DNA from 4 places in the Paenibacillus sp. 1A_MP2 genome. Region 1 is predicted to be linked to each of the others. Evidence: a T-box and tRNA genes for the amino acid it is inferred to sense, from the RefSeq annotation. Region 1 holds a T-box; the other regions hold tRNA genes.
What was found. The T-box of region 1 lies ahead of leuS (leucine--tRNA ligase). A T-box ahead of a tRNA ligase gene usually reads a tRNA of that ligase, here a tRNA-Leu.
Positions count from the first base shown of each region.

Region 2: it encodes a tRNA-Leu, which carries the amino acid that the T-box ahead of leuS (leucine--tRNA ligase) is inferred to sense. The anticodon was not compared.
Region 3: it encodes a tRNA-Leu, which carries the amino acid that the T-box ahead of leuS (leucine--tRNA ligase) is inferred to sense. The anticodon was not compared.
Region 4: it encodes a tRNA-Leu, which carries the amino acid that the T-box ahead of leuS (leucine--tRNA ligase) is inferred to sense. The anticodon was not compared.

Region 1 is NZ_JBQQCS010000001.1:2,491,253-2,495,889, reverse strand. It holds gene comER (late competence protein ComER) at 1-38, shown strand, start outside; gene leuS (leucine--tRNA ligase) at 19-2,463, opposite strand; T-box leader at 2,535-2,802, opposite strand; partial or broken gene ACTWJ7_RS12215 (class I SAM-dependent DNA methyltransferase) at 3,112-3,881, opposite strand; gene ACTWJ7_RS12210 (CvfB family protein) at 4,021-4,637, opposite strand, start outside.
Region 2 is NZ_JBQQCS010000001.1:4,980,244-4,984,880, reverse strand. It holds gene ACTWJ7_RS24225 (xanthine phosphoribosyltransferase) at 1-231, shown strand, start outside; gene ACTWJ7_RS24220 (hypothetical protein) at 330-659, shown strand; partial or broken gene ACTWJ7_RS24215 (hypothetical protein) at 784-1,001, shown strand; gene ACTWJ7_RS24210 (carboxymuconolactone decarboxylase family protein) at 1,118-1,447, shown strand; gene ACTWJ7_RS24205 (C40 family peptidase) at 1,544-2,008, opposite strand; cyclic di-AMP (ydaO/yuaA leader) riboswitch at 2,014-2,145, opposite strand; tRNA gene ACTWJ7_RS24200 (tRNA-Leu) at 2,452-2,535, shown strand; gene ACTWJ7_RS24195 (winged helix-turn-helix transcriptional regulator) at 3,068-3,367, opposite strand; gene ACTWJ7_RS24190 (glycine C-acetyltransferase) at 3,494-4,637, shown strand, end outside.
Region 3 is NZ_JBQQCS010000001.1:5,065,172-5,069,808, forward strand. It holds gene ACTWJ7_RS24635 (hypothetical protein) at 618-1,109, opposite strand; gene ACTWJ7_RS24640 (iron-containing alcohol dehydrogenase) at 1,118-1,771, opposite strand; gene ACTWJ7_RS24645 (hypothetical protein) at 1,930-2,094, shown strand; tRNA gene ACTWJ7_RS24650 (tRNA-Leu) at 2,157-2,240, opposite strand; gene ACTWJ7_RS24655 (Gfo/Idh/MocA family protein) at 2,452-3,444, shown strand; gene ACTWJ7_RS24660 (DoxX family protein) at 3,503-3,898, shown strand; gene ACTWJ7_RS24665 (winged helix-turn-helix transcriptional regulator) at 4,097-4,456, shown strand; partial or broken gene ACTWJ7_RS24670 (sensor domain-containing diguanylate cyclase) at 4,533-4,637, opposite strand, start outside.
Region 4 is NZ_JBQQCS010000001.1:5,666,866-5,671,502, reverse strand. It holds gene urtE (urea ABC transporter ATP-binding subunit UrtE) at 1-526, shown strand, start outside; gene ACTWJ7_RS27910 (hypothetical protein) at 553-1,206, opposite strand; gene ACTWJ7_RS27905 (hypothetical protein) at 1,234-1,437, opposite strand; gene ACTWJ7_RS27900 (urease accessory protein UreF) at 1,712-2,413, opposite strand; tRNA gene ACTWJ7_RS27895 (tRNA-Leu) at 2,835-2,917, shown strand; gene ACTWJ7_RS27890 (glutathione peroxidase) at 3,066-3,542, opposite strand; cyclic di-AMP (ydaO/yuaA leader) riboswitch at 3,910-4,084, shown strand; gene ACTWJ7_RS27885 (hypothetical protein) at 4,202-4,600, shown strand.

The DNA of each region.
Region 1 (4,637 bases):
TATTCAAAGCCGGTGAGATTAACCGGCAACAATATTAACGAGTTTGCCTGGAACGGCAATGACCTTGCGAACGGTCTTGCCTTCCAGTGCCTGCTTCACAGGTGCCAGTTCCATTGTAAAGTCCTGCATGCCCTGTGCGTCCAGATCCTTCGCGATCGTAGCACGAGTTACAATTTTGCCATTCACTTGAACAACAATCTCCACTTCGGCATCCACCGTCATGGACTCATCATACTCAGGCCAAGCTACGTAAGAGATTCCACCTTCATGACCGAGACGGCTCCACAGCTCCTCTGCCATATGTGGTGCCAGTGGTGCCAGCAACTGTACAAAGTTCTCCATCGCTTCACGTGACAGCGTATCTGCTTTGTATGCATCGTTGATGAAAATCATCAACTGGCTGATTGCTGTGTTGAAACGCAGATGTTCCAGATCCTCTGTAACCTTTTTGATGGTTTTCTGAGCCGTCCGTTTGAACTCATCGGTACCACCATCTGCTGTAATCTTGTCATTGATTGCACCTGTATCTTCATTGATGAACAGACGCCATACACGTGACAGGAAGCGGTGCATGCCCTCAACCCCGTTAGCGTTCCACGGTTTTGTAGCCTCCAAAGGCCCCATAAACATTTCATACAGACGCAATGTGTCTGCACCAAATTCATTGACGATCTCATCCGGGTTAATAACGTTACCACGGGATTTACTCATCTTCTCGTTGTTGGTTCCCAGGATCATGCCTTGGTTGACCAATTTGTGGAATGGCTCTTTGGTATGCACCACACCCAGATCATACAGCACTTTATGCCAGAAACGAGCGTACAGCAAGTGAAGCACCGCGTGCTCAGCTCCCCCAATGTACAGATCAACCGGCAGCCACTGCTGCTGTTTCTCCTGAGAGATCAGTTCCTTGTCATTGTGTGGATCGATAAAGCGCAGGTAATACCAGCAGCTACCGGCCCATTGTGGCATCGTGTTCGTCTCACGACGAGCTTTCATTCCTGTTTCCGGATCTACGGTGTTAACCCATTCCGTAACATTCGCCAGCGGTGATTCTCCAGTACCCGAAGGTTTGATCTGGTCAATATCTGGCAGCAGTAAAGGCAGCTGATCTTCCGGCACCGTCTTCATCGTTCCGTCTTCCAGATGCAGAATCGGGATTGGCTCACCCCAGTAACGCTGACGGCTGAATAACCAGTCACGCAGACGATAGGTCGTTTTGCCTTGTCCCTTACCGTTCTCTTCCAACCAGGCAATCATCTTCGCAATCGCTTCTTCGTTGTTCAATCCGTTCAGGAAATCGGAGTTCACATGCGGTCCGTCTCCGGAATACGCTTCTTGGGTTACGTCGCCACCCTGTACAACCTCGATGATGTCCAGACCAAACTGTTTCGCAAACTCCCAGTCACGAGTGTCATGCCCCGGAACGGCCATGATTGCCCCTGTGCCGTAACCAGCCAGAACATAATCGGCGATCCAGATAGGTACCTTCGCTCCGTTTACCGGATTGATTGCGTAAGTTCCTGTGAACACACCTGATTTGTCTTTAGCCAAGTCGGTGCGTTCCAGATCACTCTTGCGAGCAGCCTGTTCCTGATATGCCTTGATTGCTTCACGCTGTTCTGGGGTTGTAATGACATCCACCAGCTCATGCTCAGGTGCCAATACAGCATAACTTGCGCCGAACAACGTATCTGCACGTGTCGTAAACACTTTGATAACTTCTTCATGACCCTCAATGGCAAAAGTAACTTCAGCCCCGGTCGATTTGCCGATCCAGTTGCGCTGCATATCCTTGATGCTCTCTGACCAGTCCAGCTCCTCCAGATCTTCCAGCAAACGCTCTGCATATTCCGTAATTCTCAATACCCATTGGCGCATTGGTTTACGAACGACCGGATGTCCACCACGCTCACTCTTGCCGTCAATAACCTCTTCGTTCGCCAGTACCGTACCCAAAGCTTCGCACCAGTTAACAGGTACTTCATCAACATAAGCCAGGCCTTTATTGTACAACTGGATAAAGATCCATTGCGTCCATTTGTAATATTCAGGGTCTGTTGTGCTGATCTCCCGATCCCAGTCATAGGAAAAACCGAGTGATTTGATCTGACGACGGAAATTATCAATGTTACGGAAGGTGATATCACGCGGATGTTCACCCGTATCCAATGCATGCTGCTCGGCAGGCAGGCCGAAAGCGTCCCAACCCATTGGATGCAGTACATTAAAGCCGCGCATACGTTTGAAACGGGATACGATATCCGTTGCCGTGTATCCTTCCGGGTGACCTACGTGCAGGCCTGAGCCGGATGGATACGGAAACATATCCAGTGCGTAAAACTTCGGTTTAGAAGGGTCCTCACCCGTTTTAAACGTTTTATTGTCATCCCAGTATTGCTGCCAACTTTTTTCCATAACTTGTGGCTTATAGCCGTGTTTTGGCTGTTGATTCTCGCTCATCTATTGTTCCTCCTCTGGTTATTCACATTTATTGCAACAAAAAAACCTCAGCATCCCGTAGCGTTTGCAGCGCTAGGGACGAGAGGTTGAATTCCCGTGGTACCACCCTAGTTAGCGGACGATCGTGCTTCGTCATCCACTCCCTTTGGACCTGTAACGGCGGTTAACCGATGCGGATTTCCATTCCTGAACACGAGTGTTGCTTCGGTCGGTTGCAAGATGGTGTAATCACCGCATTTCTCCAAGGCGAGTTCGTGAAATACTGTCAACCGACTTGCACCAACCGCCGGCTCTCTGTCATGTACAGGACTCACTACTGATCCTTATCATCGAAATATGTATACGATATGATCGGGAACATTATATAAAAAAGAAGCATTAAAGTCAATATTACACTGTTTGTTGACTATAAACAATGCCATGCATGAGTATACACATCAAGACGACCGGAATCGCTTGATTCCTTCTTTCAGGTTATCCATCGTCCACTGAATGTGTTCCTGGTTATTGTATTGACGATAAGTACACTTGATTCTCTCTCAGCATCAGATCAAAGTAGAGTTCATATAACCTTCTTATTTTCCGTTTGCTATCTGTTGTAACAAAAACTGCCCCTATGTATCATAAGGACAGTTCAACATCATAATCTTATTTCACAGCTACATAGAACAGACGCTGTGCGCCTTCTCCCGCTTCTTTCCACTCAAAATCAGCATACACACGCACATCTCTGAAACCAGCCTTCGTGAGCTCCAGCTTCATCCAGTCTGGATCGTATGCACGCTGAACATGAACCTCTTCAAACCGCTGGTACATATCCTTGCCACTCTCAGCCGCACGCGAAAAGATACTCAGATGATGCTCAATCTCACACCGATCATGATCCATATCACAGGTCCAAATATACGACACGGAGCGTTCATCCAACACAAAAGGTTGCTCCTCTTCGTATCGAATAAGGGTATTCGGATGATGTACATCAAACAGGAAAGTCCCCTCAGGCTTCAGCATCTCGTAAGTACGCTGAAATGTACGGACAACATCTTCTTTTCAAGCAAATAATTCACGCAATCACAGAACGATATCACCGAGTCCACGGGCTCCGGTACTCTCCAGTCCCGCATATCCTGCTGCACCCAGCGGACGCTGCCCTCCCGATATAAGCGGTGACCTTGAGGTGTAGCCTCCATTTTACTGCGTGCAACAGACAACATGTCCGCTGACAGGTCAATGCCTGTAACTTCGAAGCCGGAGTTCACCAGGGGGATCGTAATTGAACCGGTACCGCAGCCCAGTTCAGCCACACTTTTTGGCATGCCATGCCGTTCCCAAGCCGTTCTCGCAAACCTTATCCAGTCCGGATAAGGCATATCCTCCATTAATTCATCGTACACATAGGCAAATTTCCGGTAAGACATGTCAGGCACCGCACTTTCAATTTCATTTTCGAAGCTCATTTGAACAAAAGAAAAAGCAGGGGCGTCCGGAGTTCACCCAGCCTTGCCCTGCCTTTACGTGTGGATTCAAGCACATGCTTGATCCATGATAGCTGTTTGCTTACTTGTCCTCGTTCTGATCCTGGGGTACAGACTCTGTCAGATAGGTCCAGTTTTCCTTTTGAGTGACCAGACCGTCCTTCATCAGTTTGCCCAAGGCACGCTTGAACGCAGATTTACTGATGCCAAAACGCTGCTTGATAATGTCCGGCGGGGTAGCATCCGAATAGGGCATGCCGCCCGTAGGGCGCTCTTTCATGAAAGCGAGCAGTTTGTCCGCATCTTCATTGCGACCCACCTCTTTGAGAGGGGACATCGCCAGATTGACACGTCCGTCTTCACGTACCATGGTTACCCGGCATTTTACCTTTTCACCAAGACGCAGCATACGATTTCGCTCCGAGGAATGAATCATGCCGATCGCGCCAAAGCCGAGCACACCACCGTCAACAAGTACAAAAGTACCCATCTGAAGTGGCTTGTACACTGTTGCTTCAACCCATTCGTTCACCCAAGAGGTTGGCGCATGGAAAGACAATGGCGCAAGCTCACGTTCCCCAGCCAATTTTGCCCGCAAACGTCCTTGCTTGTCATGCTCCATAAGAACAAAAACTTCATCCCCTACATGGGGACGCAATTCTTCCAACTCAGGCAATTCACGAATCGGGAGCAGCAATT
Region 2 (4,637 bases), 2.5 Mb from region 1:
GATCGTATTTTGTTCATTGACGATATTATTGCCAATGGCGATGCTGCTCGCGGTGTTATTAAAATTATCGAACGTTCGGGTGCGGAACTGGTTGGATTCGGTGTCGTGGTCGAAAAATGTTTTCAGGCCGGAGCGCGTACAATTCGTGAGCAGGGCATCCCGGTTGAAGCGTTGGTGCGCATTCGTTCATTGAATGACGGTACCGTGCAATTTGACGATAACGAAATATGACTTTTTAAAGGAAAACGTGCCTATTTTTATAACAATGCCTTTGCATGACCGCTGATTTCATTTATAATGGGGTTATGTTAGGGAGAGGAGGCAACACCATGGGTAACCAACCGGCAACAGAACAATTTTTTATTGATAAGCTGGCGGAATCGAAAGTACATTTTGAGCGTGCCCTGGATTGTAAACATACGGAATTCGATGACCTTTATCCCTATATGATTGAACATCCTCAATTTTTCTGGTACAAACGCTACGTTGCCTGGTCAGAATTGCTGACGATTGTAGGCTTGTGCGAAGAGTTGTCCTTCTCTTGGAAAGAACAATTTACACCGCATCAAGTGGAGTACCTTGAAGAACGTGTGATGTCCGCCAAAGTGCTTGATTTTTGGTTTGAGAAGAACGACAGCAAAGAGCACGCGCAGCGGTAACTTTCAGTCGGGACATACTTTCGAATGACATGACAGTCCAATACAGTCACGTGAGACCTAAATGACTTTTCATTTAGGTCTCTTTTTGTAAATAATTTTTATGGAGAAAGTAGGCGTCGGGAATATGATCAGTGATGCAGAATTGGATGTACTGCGTTTATCGGGTGAAAAAGTAAGGGTGATTCGGGACGAGATTCAGTCCAATGATGTGACAGGCATTGTCGTAGCCTGGGACGGGAGCAGGTACTCATTCGCCGTCAGAATCGTCGTGTGGTCAAGCTTGACCGGAATTATCAGTACCAGTTGTTCAGCGAACCACGCAAGAGCCTGCTCGAAGAATAGGACATGCGTTTTAGGTTCATTTACCATGGATGTTTTGGCATAATTGCACCTCTCGGGAGAGAAGATAGGTACAGTGAGAGTTTGTAACATATCAGCCGAGAGGATGTGCGGTAACCATGACACTGATGAATGATAAGGTTCATGCCTATAAAGATCAGATGGGTGAATTAAGCGACGTGCTGCCTGCAGTGGTGAAGTCTTATCATGAGTTCACTGGAGAATGTTTTCAGGCAGGAGCGATTGAAGCCAAGACCAAACAGCTGATTGCCCTGGGCATTGGATTGTTTGCCAATAATGAGGTATGTACGTTCTACCATGTGGAAGAGGCACGTGCCAAAGGAGCGACCGATCAGGAGATTATGGAGACGGTGGCTGTGGCTGGAGCCGTAGGCGGAGGCCATGCGTTGTCTCAGGGTGCAATGAGAGTACAGAAGGCTTTACATTAACCTATGTATTGCAGAATCATTTTGTCCAGCTTTCTGTAGAAATAGGGCAGACAAAGAAAAGGCTCCGGTTATAACCGAAGCCTTTTCGTGTTCAACTTATATTTTGCCCAACATTTTGTTATACATATATTGTCCTGTTACCCGGCGTGCTGTTACGTAACGATCGTTGAAGTAAGGATTGGATAATTGAGTGATGCTTACACCCTTGCTGCTTGAAGCGTGAGCGAACTGTCCGCCACCGATATATACACCTGTATGTGAAATGCCATTACCCATCGTATTAAAGAACACCAGGTCACCTGTACGCAGATTAGCTTTGGATACCGGCGTGCCAGCCTTGGCTTGCTGCTGCGAAGTACGTGGCAATTCAATGCTGTATTTGTTGAAAATATATCTCATAAATCCCGAGCAATCAAACCCGGCGAGCGTAGTGCCACCCCATTTGTAAGGTATGCCTGTCATGTTGTTTACCACGGTGTTAATACTGCTTGCTTCAGTGCTTGTTGCCCCGGATGTAAATAGTACTGCTGCTCCAAAAATGGAGATGATAAGCTTTTTCAAAATTTGTGTTCTCCCTTCGATGCCTACGGAGTTAGCTAAGGGTTCGGTAGAAGGTTCCCTATATTTCCTATGTATAAGAATAATTCACCCAAAATGGTTCCCCCGTTTTCAAACATGAAACTCGGCAAATGAATAATTAAGTTTTTGTAACCTTTTGAAACTATATTGCATAAATGCGAAAATGTCAAACCTGTTTTAATGTTTTCTTAGCACCTCAATGTTAACGGAATTCTGACTTTTTATGTTGAAAAAACTCGAATGTTGGATTCTAATCGATGACAAAAAAGTAACTACTGTTTCAACTGGAGAGAAATTGGACAATGTATTGGTTATATTACATACATTGAAGTGGGAAATTATATTTTTTTTGTTGACACTAATTACCTGCACATGATATATTATTTCTTGTCGCCGCGATATAATTTCTCGGAGATATGATATACGCGGTCGTGGCGGAATTGGCAGACGCGCACGGTTCAGGTCCGTGTGGGCTAACCCCCGTGGAGGTTCGAGTCCTCTCGACCGCATCATACTCATCATCAATAGGTTTCTGTTCTGCGTTTTTATGCAGATCAGAGCCTTTTTTATATTTGTCAGGATATTCAGGCTTCCGCTCATCACCTGCGCTGATGATATCTTGGATATGTATTCCAAGTGGGCATAGATGTTTCGTTAGTCGAAAAAATGGCTGTGACCAAGCCATTCCTGAATGCGTAATGTATCCCGGTTTGATCCCCTGGCCCAGCTTGTGTACGTAAATCTGATCCCTGTAGTCATCAGAGTAGGACGATTTGTAGAGCTGCCTGTTTTTCTGCTGTTCCTCCAACAGCCGCAGCAGCAGTTCTAAGCCCGACATGTTCTCTGATAATAAAGTTGTTTAAGTACAAAAAACGACACCCGGCCTGATATACGGGCCGGGTTAGAAATAAAGATGAACTAGAGCGTGCCTTAGAACACCTCCTCGTAAGATGACCCTTCTACAAGTTGAAGCATTATCGTAGATTGGCTACCCATGGAATAGGCGTCGTCCGGACAACTGTCAGGAGACATTTCACATCACTATACCTCTTTGCTAAATGGAGTTTTCTTTGCTTGCATCTTTTGATAATCAAGCCCCCAATCATACATCGCAAGAATAATATCCTTCATTGAATGCCCAATATCAGTTAGCTGATACTCTATTTTAGGTGGAACTACAGGATATATCGTTCTAGAGACTAAACCGTCTTTTTCTAACTCACGAAGCTGAAGGGTTAATGACAGCAAGAGATATAAGCAAAGATTTAGTAGCGATTGCTTCCGGGAATGGGGGAAGCAATCGCTATGTTTTTTTGCGGATATTTTTATTTTTTTGTCCACCACATGTGTACAAAGAATAAAAAAGATGATACATTGAAATTAGTTTAATTCCTTTTATAACAGGGTTTTTTGGAGGAATACTATGTCTCCTGTACGAGGACATACGTATATCGAGGAGGGAATGGAATGTCAAGTCAAGCATTGGACCAATTTTTAAGTTCGAACATCGAAGATCTAAAGACTAAAGGTCTATATAACGTCATCGATACGCTGCAGGGTGCAAATGGTCCTGTTATTCGTATCGACGGAAAGTCCCTAATCAATTTGTCTTCCAATAACTATTTGGGACTGGCAACAGATTACCGCCTGATTGATGCTTCAGTTAAGGCGTCGCAGACATACGGGGCAGGCGCAGGGGCTGTGAGAACAATCAATGGTACGATGGATCTTCATATTGAGCTTGAAGAAAAACTGGCCCGTTTCAAAAAAACGGAAGCCGTTATCGTGTATCAATCGGGATTTAACTGCAATATGGCTGCTATATCCGCGGTAATGGACCAGCATGATGCGATTTTATCCGATGAGCTGAACCATGCTTCGATTATTGATGGCTGCCGCCTGTCGAGAGCTAAGGTGATTCGCTTTAAGCATTCGGATATGAATGATTTAAGACAGCAGGCGAAAGATGCCAAGGAATCCGGTCAGTACCATAAAATTATGGTCATCACTGACGGGGTTTTCTCCATGGATGGTGATATAGCAAAGCTGCCCGAAATCGTGAAAATAGCAGAAGAATTCGATCTGATTACTTATGTGGATGATGCCCACGGTTCGGGCGTTCTCGGAGCAGGTGCGGGAACCGTGAAGCATTTTGGATTGTCCGACCGCATTGACTTTCAAATTGGTACTCTTTCCAAGGCGATCGGCGTTGTCGGCGGTTATGTGGCGGGTAAAAAACAACTGATCGAATGGTTGAAGCTGAGAAGCCGTCCGTTTCTGTTTTCGACATCGCTACCTCCGGCTGCAATCGCTTCTTGCAGCGCTTCTGTCGACATTTTGATGAATGACAAAGAGCTGATCGAGAAGCTGTGGGAGAACGGCAATGATTTGAAAAACGGCTTGAGCCGACTTGGATATGATGTAGGCCAAAGCGAAACGCCGATCACACCTTGTATCATTGGCGATGAAGTAACCACCCAACAGTTCAGCAAACGGCTCTATGAAGAAGGTGTTTACGCCAAGGCAATCGTGTTTCCGACGGTTCCGAAAGGAACCGGAAGAATACGCAACATGCCGACAGCTGCCCATACCAAGGAGATGCTCGACAAGG
Region 3 (4,637 bases), 2.6 Mb from region 1:
GAGCCTTTTTAAAGTTAAGTTTCATCGTACAGGTGATATTAGGTTACCATTTCTCTAGTCATGTGAACTCAGCATCATCTCTCCAGGTCGATAAGCGGTCCTCCTGCCCTCTAACCACCTTTGGTTGCATCATCCTCCGACCCCTCGTCACTCCCTTCCCTGCGCCCATACAGCTCACTCTCTGAACGAGGCAAAACTCTATCTCTTCAAGAACGGCTACATCTCCCGTATATACTTTAAAGGCACTTGCAAACCACTCCATTAAAACATGGCGTATTTAAAAGAATAGAACTTCATGGCTGGCATTACGTTCACGTATATTTGTACGAACAAATTAATTTTAGACTTGTTATAAAAAGTAAAAAAAAGCCTGTTCCCCAAAGGAGATAGGCTATAATTCATACATGAATCCGGCTTGTATAACGTTTATTCCACCTCAACCCCTTGACTGACCAGGCTTTCTGAGTAACTCATTAGGAATATGTTGCTTTCGAATCAAACATAATTACCTTTATTATAAACAACAACACGATTTTGTCTCATACATTACATAATTCATTCTATATTTGTACGTACAACTAATAACGCAAAACAACACTGGTTATATCTCTCCAACCTTATTTCGTACCCACGTTAAGAATCTCGTTGATATATTTCAGGCCTGTATACCGATCCCGAAGCAAATGAGCTGTGGTGAACGCATGTTCCACCATCTCCATGGATATCCCCAGTTGTTCAGTTGTTGTAGGGCCGCCCACCTGCTCTAGCCAAGCTGTAAGCTGGGATGAATCAGGCAGATTATTGTATATACGGAAAACCGGTTTGTCGGATTGTTGTGCAAGATCTTTGTATTTTACCGCAAGCAGTGTACAGGCGACACCCACCTTGGCACCATGCAAAACAGGCCTGTGCCCTGCCTCCATTAGATCCATCTCCCACCGATGGGACACGTGATGTTCACCACCAGATGCAGGACGGGAATGATCAATGATCAGCATGGAAATGCCGGAAGCAATCAGCGCATCCATTAACACAGTTACACCATCGGCCCGCCCTTCGGCGATACCTTGTACATGCTCCACACAGGTCATTAGTGCTTCTTCTGTCATGCGATAAGCTACTGGACAGAATGGCTCCCACCCAGATCCCTGGAAACCACCCAGTCCGCCAGTGATGTATATTTTCCAAGCATATCCCCGAATCCGGCGGCATTCATCTCTTGCGGAGCCTGCTCCAAAATATCGATGTCCGCGAATATAGCTTCAGGCGGTACCGCCTGAAAAGTCTGTTTGACGCCGCTTACAATAAGAGGTGCACCTGCCGAGGTAAATCCGTCAACCGAAGCTGCTGTCGGTACGGACAGAAAGGGCTTGTTCATTTTGGAACAAACAAATCGCACCAGATCATGAATGGTCCCTGAACCAACAGCAATGATCGCCTGACTTCCCTGTTTCACACCCAGCAATACCTGCACAATTCCCGCCTCGTCGGCGATCACGTCCCCTGATTTGTTCTCTGGCATGCATATCTTATCCACTTGAACGCCCGCTTCTTGAATGTTCTTTATTACTTGGTATCCTGCTGCCGGTCCCGTATATCGATCATAAACAACGGCCACATGTCTGTATCCTTGCTCGGATAAATAGCCAGGTAATTGCCGGATCGCTCCATGCTCCAAATAAACCTGCATTTGCACCAGACGGTGATGATGCCCACAAGTACAATTCTGCGCTTCTTCGTTCCATGCTGCAATTCGCTCGTTCATATTCATTCGCTCTTACCTCCCTTAAGAAATATCATGCATAATTGCACGGATAAAACCACAAAATGAATAAAGGAAATAAAATGTGAGTATTTTCCTGATCACACTTTACTTCCTGTTTTAAAAATTTGCAAATCCTAAACTCACATTCCCAAGCAGGTGAACCTATGAAATTAACCAAAGAAATAGGGATTTCTCTCGGATTTCTCGCCGGAACGACATTTGGCAGCGGCATCGCTTTTTGTTTCGCTTTCAAGCGTATGAAGTCATGGCCAGTGTTGCGCTCTTCGGTATTGCTGGAGCGATCGCAGGACTATATGTGCAACAATTGAAATTCAATAAATAAAAAAACTCGCGAATTGCCCTTGAGCAATTTCGCGAGTTTTTACTTTGATGCGGTCGAGAGGACTCGAACCTCCACGGGGGTTAGCCCACACGGACCTGAACCGTGCGCGTCTGCCAATTCCGCCACGACCGCATAATATGTATCTTCTCATCATGGATGAAAAGCATTCCGGTCAAGCAATAGCTTGTTTTACCGTAATTAAGAGTATACATGCTCTAAAATAAGTTTGCAACATCTTTTTCCAAGCTTCAACAATAGGACATATGTCCTTTTTTATCATATCCAAACTCCCTATCGTAGACATTAGGTGAATGGTGATATGAATTTAAAGGAGAGATCCCACATGAAAAAAGCAAAACTTTGTTTTATCGGTGCAGGTTTTCATGCATCCACAAATATATATCCTTCTGCGGTTGAAGCAGGAGCAGAAATTCAGGCCATTGCTACCCGCAGTATTGAACGTTCCAAGGCGGCGCTTCTTCGTTTTGGAAGCAACGGGAAAGCCTATGACAATACTCAGCTGATGTTGCAGAATGAAGACTCTGATGGCGTTGTTGTTGTGGCGCAACCAGAGGATCAGACTGCCCTTGCCCTTGAATGCATCCGGGCTGGCAAAAATGTATATGTGGATAAACCACTCGGATGGAACGCTGCGGAGGCCGCTGCTGTGGCTGAGGCTGCCCAAAAAGCAGGTGTGGTTGTCATGGTTGGATTTATGAAACGGTATGCTCCGATCTACATAAAACTTAAGGAACTGATTGATGGCGGATCATTGGGCAGAGCACGTTCTTTCCAACTGAAGTTCGCTGTAGACAGCACACCATTCTGCAAGGATGAGGAACAATTTATGAAACTCGCTGCCATTCATATGGTTGATCTGATGCGTTTTCTGTTCGGGGAAGCCGTTCATGTTACAGGCACGACGGTTAAGGACGGAGAACATATCAACCAGAGCATTTCCCTTAAATTTGATCAGGGTGTGGTGGGCAGTGTCTACTTTGCAGGCATGAATGCATGGTCACGTGAGAGCGAAAGTGTACTCGTCACCTTTGACGACGGATTTGCGTTAGCAGATGAGATTAACACACTCACGGTTCATCCATCCCGCACAGGAAGTAACCTTCCTTGGAAATCCCTTGAGGAGCAGGATACTGTTTTCACCCCTTCCGGCTCACCCATGTCAGGGGCTTATCGCGACCTCTACTTACGAGGATTTGTAGGTGAGATGGCTCATTTCATGGAATGCTGTCAGAACAAGTCTGTTCCACATTCCAGTGGCAGGGATAATATTGAAACCATGGCGTTATGTGATACCATTCTGGCGTCACTTATCTGACGTATATACGATACTAGACGAATCCGTTTCATATGACCAGAGGAGAGGAAAAGAGTACATGTTAGACACCGGATTACTTATTATTCGACTTGTTATTGGTTTCATTATGATGGGTCATGCATGCAAGAAACTGTTTGGCTGGTTTGGTGGAGAGGGCATATCAGGAACTGCCGAATTTTTCGGAGCGGTTGGTCTGAAACCTGCGAGAGTTATGGCGGTCTGTGGAGGGCTTATTGAATTAATCGGTGGATTTCTGTTTGGAGCAGGTCTCTGGACTGGTGTTGCTGCCATTTTGCTCATAATTCCTATGGTTATTGCCATAGTGAAAGTTCATGCAGGTAAGGGACTTTGGAATCTGAACGGAGGATTCGAATACAATCTGGTTATACTCGGATCGTTGATCGGTGTTGCACTTGCGGGTGCAGGGGCATACTCCCTGGACCATTTGATATAATTAGTCTTTCATTCCCTAACCCTGGTTTCGTTAACACGAAGCCAGGGTTCTTTGTTGTCTGAACATCATACTGAGCCATGGGGTTTATAATCCAAGAGAGAAGTGATATGCTCATAGATGAATGATACGTACAATTATGTGATGTAGTACTCCAATAGATACCATAAATAACCACCACGACATGGAGGTGCAATTATAATGAAAAAGAAAACCATTGATGAGTGTCCCACTCCTTATGGCTGTGCCGTCGAAGTCACGCTTAGTGTCATCGGAGGCAAATGGAAAGGTGCGATTCTATATCACCTATTCTCTGGTTCGTTAAGATTCAACGAGATCCGAAAATTATTTCCAGATATCACCCAAAGGATGTTAACTCTCCAGTTAAGAGAGTTGGAAAGCAGCGGAATTGTTCACAGGGAAATATTTCCTCAGGTTCCGCCCAAAGTGGAATATTCGCTTACACCGTTTGGAGAAACGCTCCGGCCGATTATTTACAGCATGCGAGACTGGGGAGAACAGTATACGAATGAAGTCCTGGCCAGATCTCAAGAAGTCTAAACAAAAGACAAAAGAAGCTAATCCCTTTCTCAGATAGGATTAGCTTCTTTTATTTCGATATGAGGCCCGTAACATCTTATTTGATGACCGTTTGGATTGTAATGGTACGATTACGTCCCTCTTCTTTGGCTTGATATAACGCATTGTCCGCCAAATGGAACAACTCTGTGGCTGTTGTAGA
Region 4 (4,637 bases), 3.2 Mb from region 1:
TGTTCAGTGGAAAGGTCAGGAACTATCCACCCACGACCCGGCCAGGCGGGCCAGGGCGGGAATTGGATATGTGCCACAGGGACGAGAAATCTTCCCGCAGCTTACGGTAAAAGAAAATCTGTTGCTGGGTCTGGAGACAAGCAGCTCAGGAGTGAAGACGTTCCCGGAGGATGTGCTGGCCATGTTTCCGGTGCTTGCCACAATGTATGGAAGGCAGGGTGGTGATCTGAGTGGCGGTCAGCAGCAGCAGTTGGCCTTTGCCCGCGCGCTGGCTTCAAGGCCTGGTCTGCTGCTTCTGGATGAGCCGACAGAAGGCATCCAGCCTTCCATCGTAGAGGATATCCGGCAGGTTATTTTGCAAATTAAAGCAAAAGGTGAGATCTCCATCTTGCTGGTAGAGCAGAGTATTGATTTTGTACGCGGTGCTGCAGATTATATCTATGTAATGGACAAAGGGGCAATTGCACTGCAAGGAACACCGCAGGAACTGGATATGTCGCAGTTTGAGCACCATCTGTCTGTGTAGCTAAGGTTCGTGGTGGTAGGGAGAGTTCAGGCGTGCTTGTCCAGAATGTTGGAGTACTTCGGATATAGTCTTCGGATGCAATCCGGGCAGATATCATGGGTGAATTCAGCATGAGTATGCTTCTCCAGATAACTCTCAACTGAATTCCAGCTGTCCTGTTCATCCTTAATCTGTTTGCAGACAGCACAAATGGGAAGCAGTCCGCGCAACGTGCGCACTTCGGACAGAGCTTTCTTCAATTGGCGTTCTGTCTGTTTCTGTTCGGTAACATCCGTGTGTGCAATCAGTGCGAGATCAGACAGCAGGGATGGGTCGGCCTGAATCAATGGGGTGAGTTCGAGACGGAACCACCGTTGTTCGTTGTGGGCCGTTTGAACGAAGATGTCATATGTATGACTGTCTTTAAAAGGTGCAGTGATACTTTTCAACTCCTGAACGATCTTCGCATTCTTTGCTTGTTCCTCGCGTAATGTCCACCCCTCTATTAAACGAAGGTAATAAGATGTTTCGGGTATGGTGCTGGAGTGGCTGGATACGCCCGGTTTGGGAAGCAGTTGCCCGAGTCCTTGTTGCCAAGCCGTATTGCAGCTGCGGATGATCCAGTTATGGTCTACGATGATGAGCTGGTGTTGCATGGACTGGAACGATAATCTCTCCAGATCGGATATTAAGTACCTCATGAAATGAGCTCCTCCTTGGCAGAAAACTTATCTTAAATCATCTGGAATTTCCAAAATATCGGCGACCTGGTTCCTGAACCGGGTTGCTTTGCGTGTACCGTGGATGAGATTGGACAGACGGTATGGCGGGATGTCGTACTGTTCACAAAATGTCTTTTGGTCGACCTGGAGCTCGGTTAGTCTTCGTTTGATGGCCCATCCGAAAGGAGTCACAGGTTTCTTTTTGTTCAAAAGGGTTCACCCCTCAGTGGAATATAGTATTCAGCCGGTTATTCTTGATGTAGAATATATAGATATGCGAGCTGTATAATTTATTATATACGTATTTGCGTCATCTAACAATTAAAAAAGACGGAAATAAGTGTATTTTATTATGTAAAATGGCGTAATTACGTTAAATAGACAAAATAAATGACATGAAAAACACGCCAGCGATGAGGTGCGGCGTGTTTTTCATGTTTTACTGTATGAGGAGGTGAGTTGTATGGGGGTGAAGGGGTAGAGATCAGGCCCTATAGGCGTGAAGTCCTGCTCCAAGCATATGGAAGCTGGGGAATAATGTTTTCATGGACATTGAGGCTGGTTGTACCAGTCCATCCGCAGCGGAGGCGCTGACGGTATGCCATTCATGCTCCAGGTCTGCGGCGAGGCGAACCAACAGGTTCTGGGTTGTATCGGGAGTGAGGGGAATCACCTTGGAGGCTTCGGTTATGCAGGCACTCATGGCTGAATACAGATAACCAAGGACTGCCTCCTCGACAGGGATTTCGAGGTGGTGGTTAATCCAGGCGTGAACAGTGGAAAGGCAGCCAACGGATTCATACTTAGCCAGAGTCTGTTCAAGCTCGCTAAAATCAATCCAGGGGTGGAGTGCACGAGCCAGCTTAATCAATCGTTTTCCCATTGTAGAGGCATGTTCTCTGAGGCTTGCTGGGGTGCGCTGGACATGAACGAGTTTGTCGATAAGGGCTGTACGCCACGCGTCATTATGATCTGTGGCGGTGTATATGCCTTTAATCGCCATACCTTCCAGACGCACGATACTGGGGTGCAATTGACAGCGCATGAATGATTCTAGATCTTCAGCACTGCGAATGGTTCCTTCAGTAATATGGGTATCCATACCAAAAGAATGGGTGAACCCTCCGACCTGGATAGAGGAATCAAGCAGTTTGACGTAATCGAGCAGCTTATTCCCACGGTTCACAATCTTTCGCCTCCTACGTTCGTTAAATGTAATGTAAAATAACATTTATACTCTGTTTTAGTTCGTTTTAAGTTCGTAAATCCGAATTATATGATATATATGTTCACATAAATATCCGCTTTTTGTCAATAGTTTCTGGGTTTTAAATTTAAAAATCTTTATTATGTTAATTTATATTACAATTTAAGTTATCTTGTTTAAGGTGAATGGAGTAATTGTTCCTTATAAAGGAAGTAGAGTGATCCGCCTGCTCGGATATAAAAACGGGATCAATTTTAATCATATGTGCTTTTTAGGAGAAAATGACGAGATTATACGATTTTTGGAAGGGAAAGCGCAGTTAAAATGATAATATTAAAAATGCTTTACATTTAAACTTGAAGCGGGTATAATCAATTCTGTTGCCGATTATTTACGACATGCGGTCGTGGTGGAATGGCAGACACGCTATCTTGAGGGGGTAGTGGGTGTATACCCGTGGAGGTTCGAGTCCTCTCGACCGCATCATAAGAACGATTAAGAAGAAGCTTCCCATACGGGGAGCTTCTTTTTATGTTTTTTTACAGTAAAGATGAGTCCAGACAAAAAAAGGTCACCCGTTTCCCTGAATGCATGCTCATTCTGTCTGCAGGGTTCGGATGGCCTTGAATTGTTATTTAAGCAATTCTTTGATGTCTGCTTCAATTTTATCAGGTGTTGTTTTGGGAGCATACCGTTTCAAAACACGTCCGTTCTGATCCACAAGGAATTTGGTGAAGTTCCATTTGATGGCTTTGGAGCCGAGTACGCCAGGTGCTTCTTTGGTTAGATGCTGGAATAGAGGATGAGCGCTTGAACCATTCACATCGATCTTCTCAAACATGGGGAAGCTGACACCATAGTTCATCTGGCAGAACTCGGCAATATCATCAGAAGAGCCTTTTTCCTGTGCAAACTGGTTGCTTGGAAAACCAAGAACTTCAAATGGGGAATCTTTGAACTTATCCTGGAGTTCTTGCAGACCTTTGAATTGAGGTGTAAGGCCGCATTGGCTTGCTGTATTCACGATAAGCAGTACTTTGTCACGATAGTTGGACATCTCAACTTCCTGACCGCGAAGGGTGTTTACTTTGTAGTCGTAGACTGACATGAAAATCGCCTCCATTTCATATTCTTCTATCATTTATTATATTGATTGCAATTAAATATTGCAAAATTAATATTGTTTTTTTAACGCTATTTGGACCTCTCGTGTATGAACTGTGAATGTTTTGCTACCTGAATTTCGCTAAAGAGAGAATTAGAGAGCTTTGAAGAGATGGGTGGAGAATGGATGTGTTGTAAGCGCTATTATTGATGTGAAATGGCAAAAATCCGTCGATTCGGTGATCTGCGCAGACTTTACACCGATATGGCACGGGTGTATGATTCATATCGTAATTCCAATTTCAATTAAATTTTACATGAAAAACGAAACAAACGATAATATCGCTCTGATTAAGGAACATAATGGAACGATGTTTTAATCGCTGAGTTTCCATTCATTCATGGGTGGGAAACGGGGAACCAACAGGATGAACTGTCCAGGACAGTAGGCATCCATGGGGTGAATTTTCCGGTGACAGCCGGAAATAGGGCGACTCTCGCGCCCGAATCCGTCAGCTAACCTCGTAAGCGTTAAAGGGAGAGGCAACAAGCCGTACGCTGGTTCATAGTGTCTTTTTGCTATGGATTATTGAAGAAGCGTCCGGGAGGCCTTGGTCCCCCACGCTTCTTTTTTGTTGTCTTTTCACGCCAAGGGAGGAACGAATGATGGATAAAGAGATGATCTTAGTGACTGCTCCAAATGAAGCAGGACGTAAATTTATCAAATTGCTGATGTACAAAAAAATGCCGTTTGCCGTTCTGACCAACAGTGCAGGGGAAGAGCGCAGGCTCCGGAGAATTGGTGTGGAGCATGTCATTCGCATGAACACGGCTGCAGCTCAGAAATGGTTTTTGCCGCAAGGCAGTGTAGGCAATGTTTTTATTTTTGAAAATAGCCTAAACCTGACCTGCCGATATTTGCAGATCTGCCGCTCCTGGACATCCAAGTCCCTGTGTGTCATTACAGAACAAAGCCACCCCAAAGGGATCTATCGGGGAATGGGAGCAGACCGTATCGTATATTCCTTGAATGGGGAAGTTGGGTTTCTGCTTAATGGTTAGTGGTACTATTCCTGTGATTGATCCAGTGTCAGCTGCC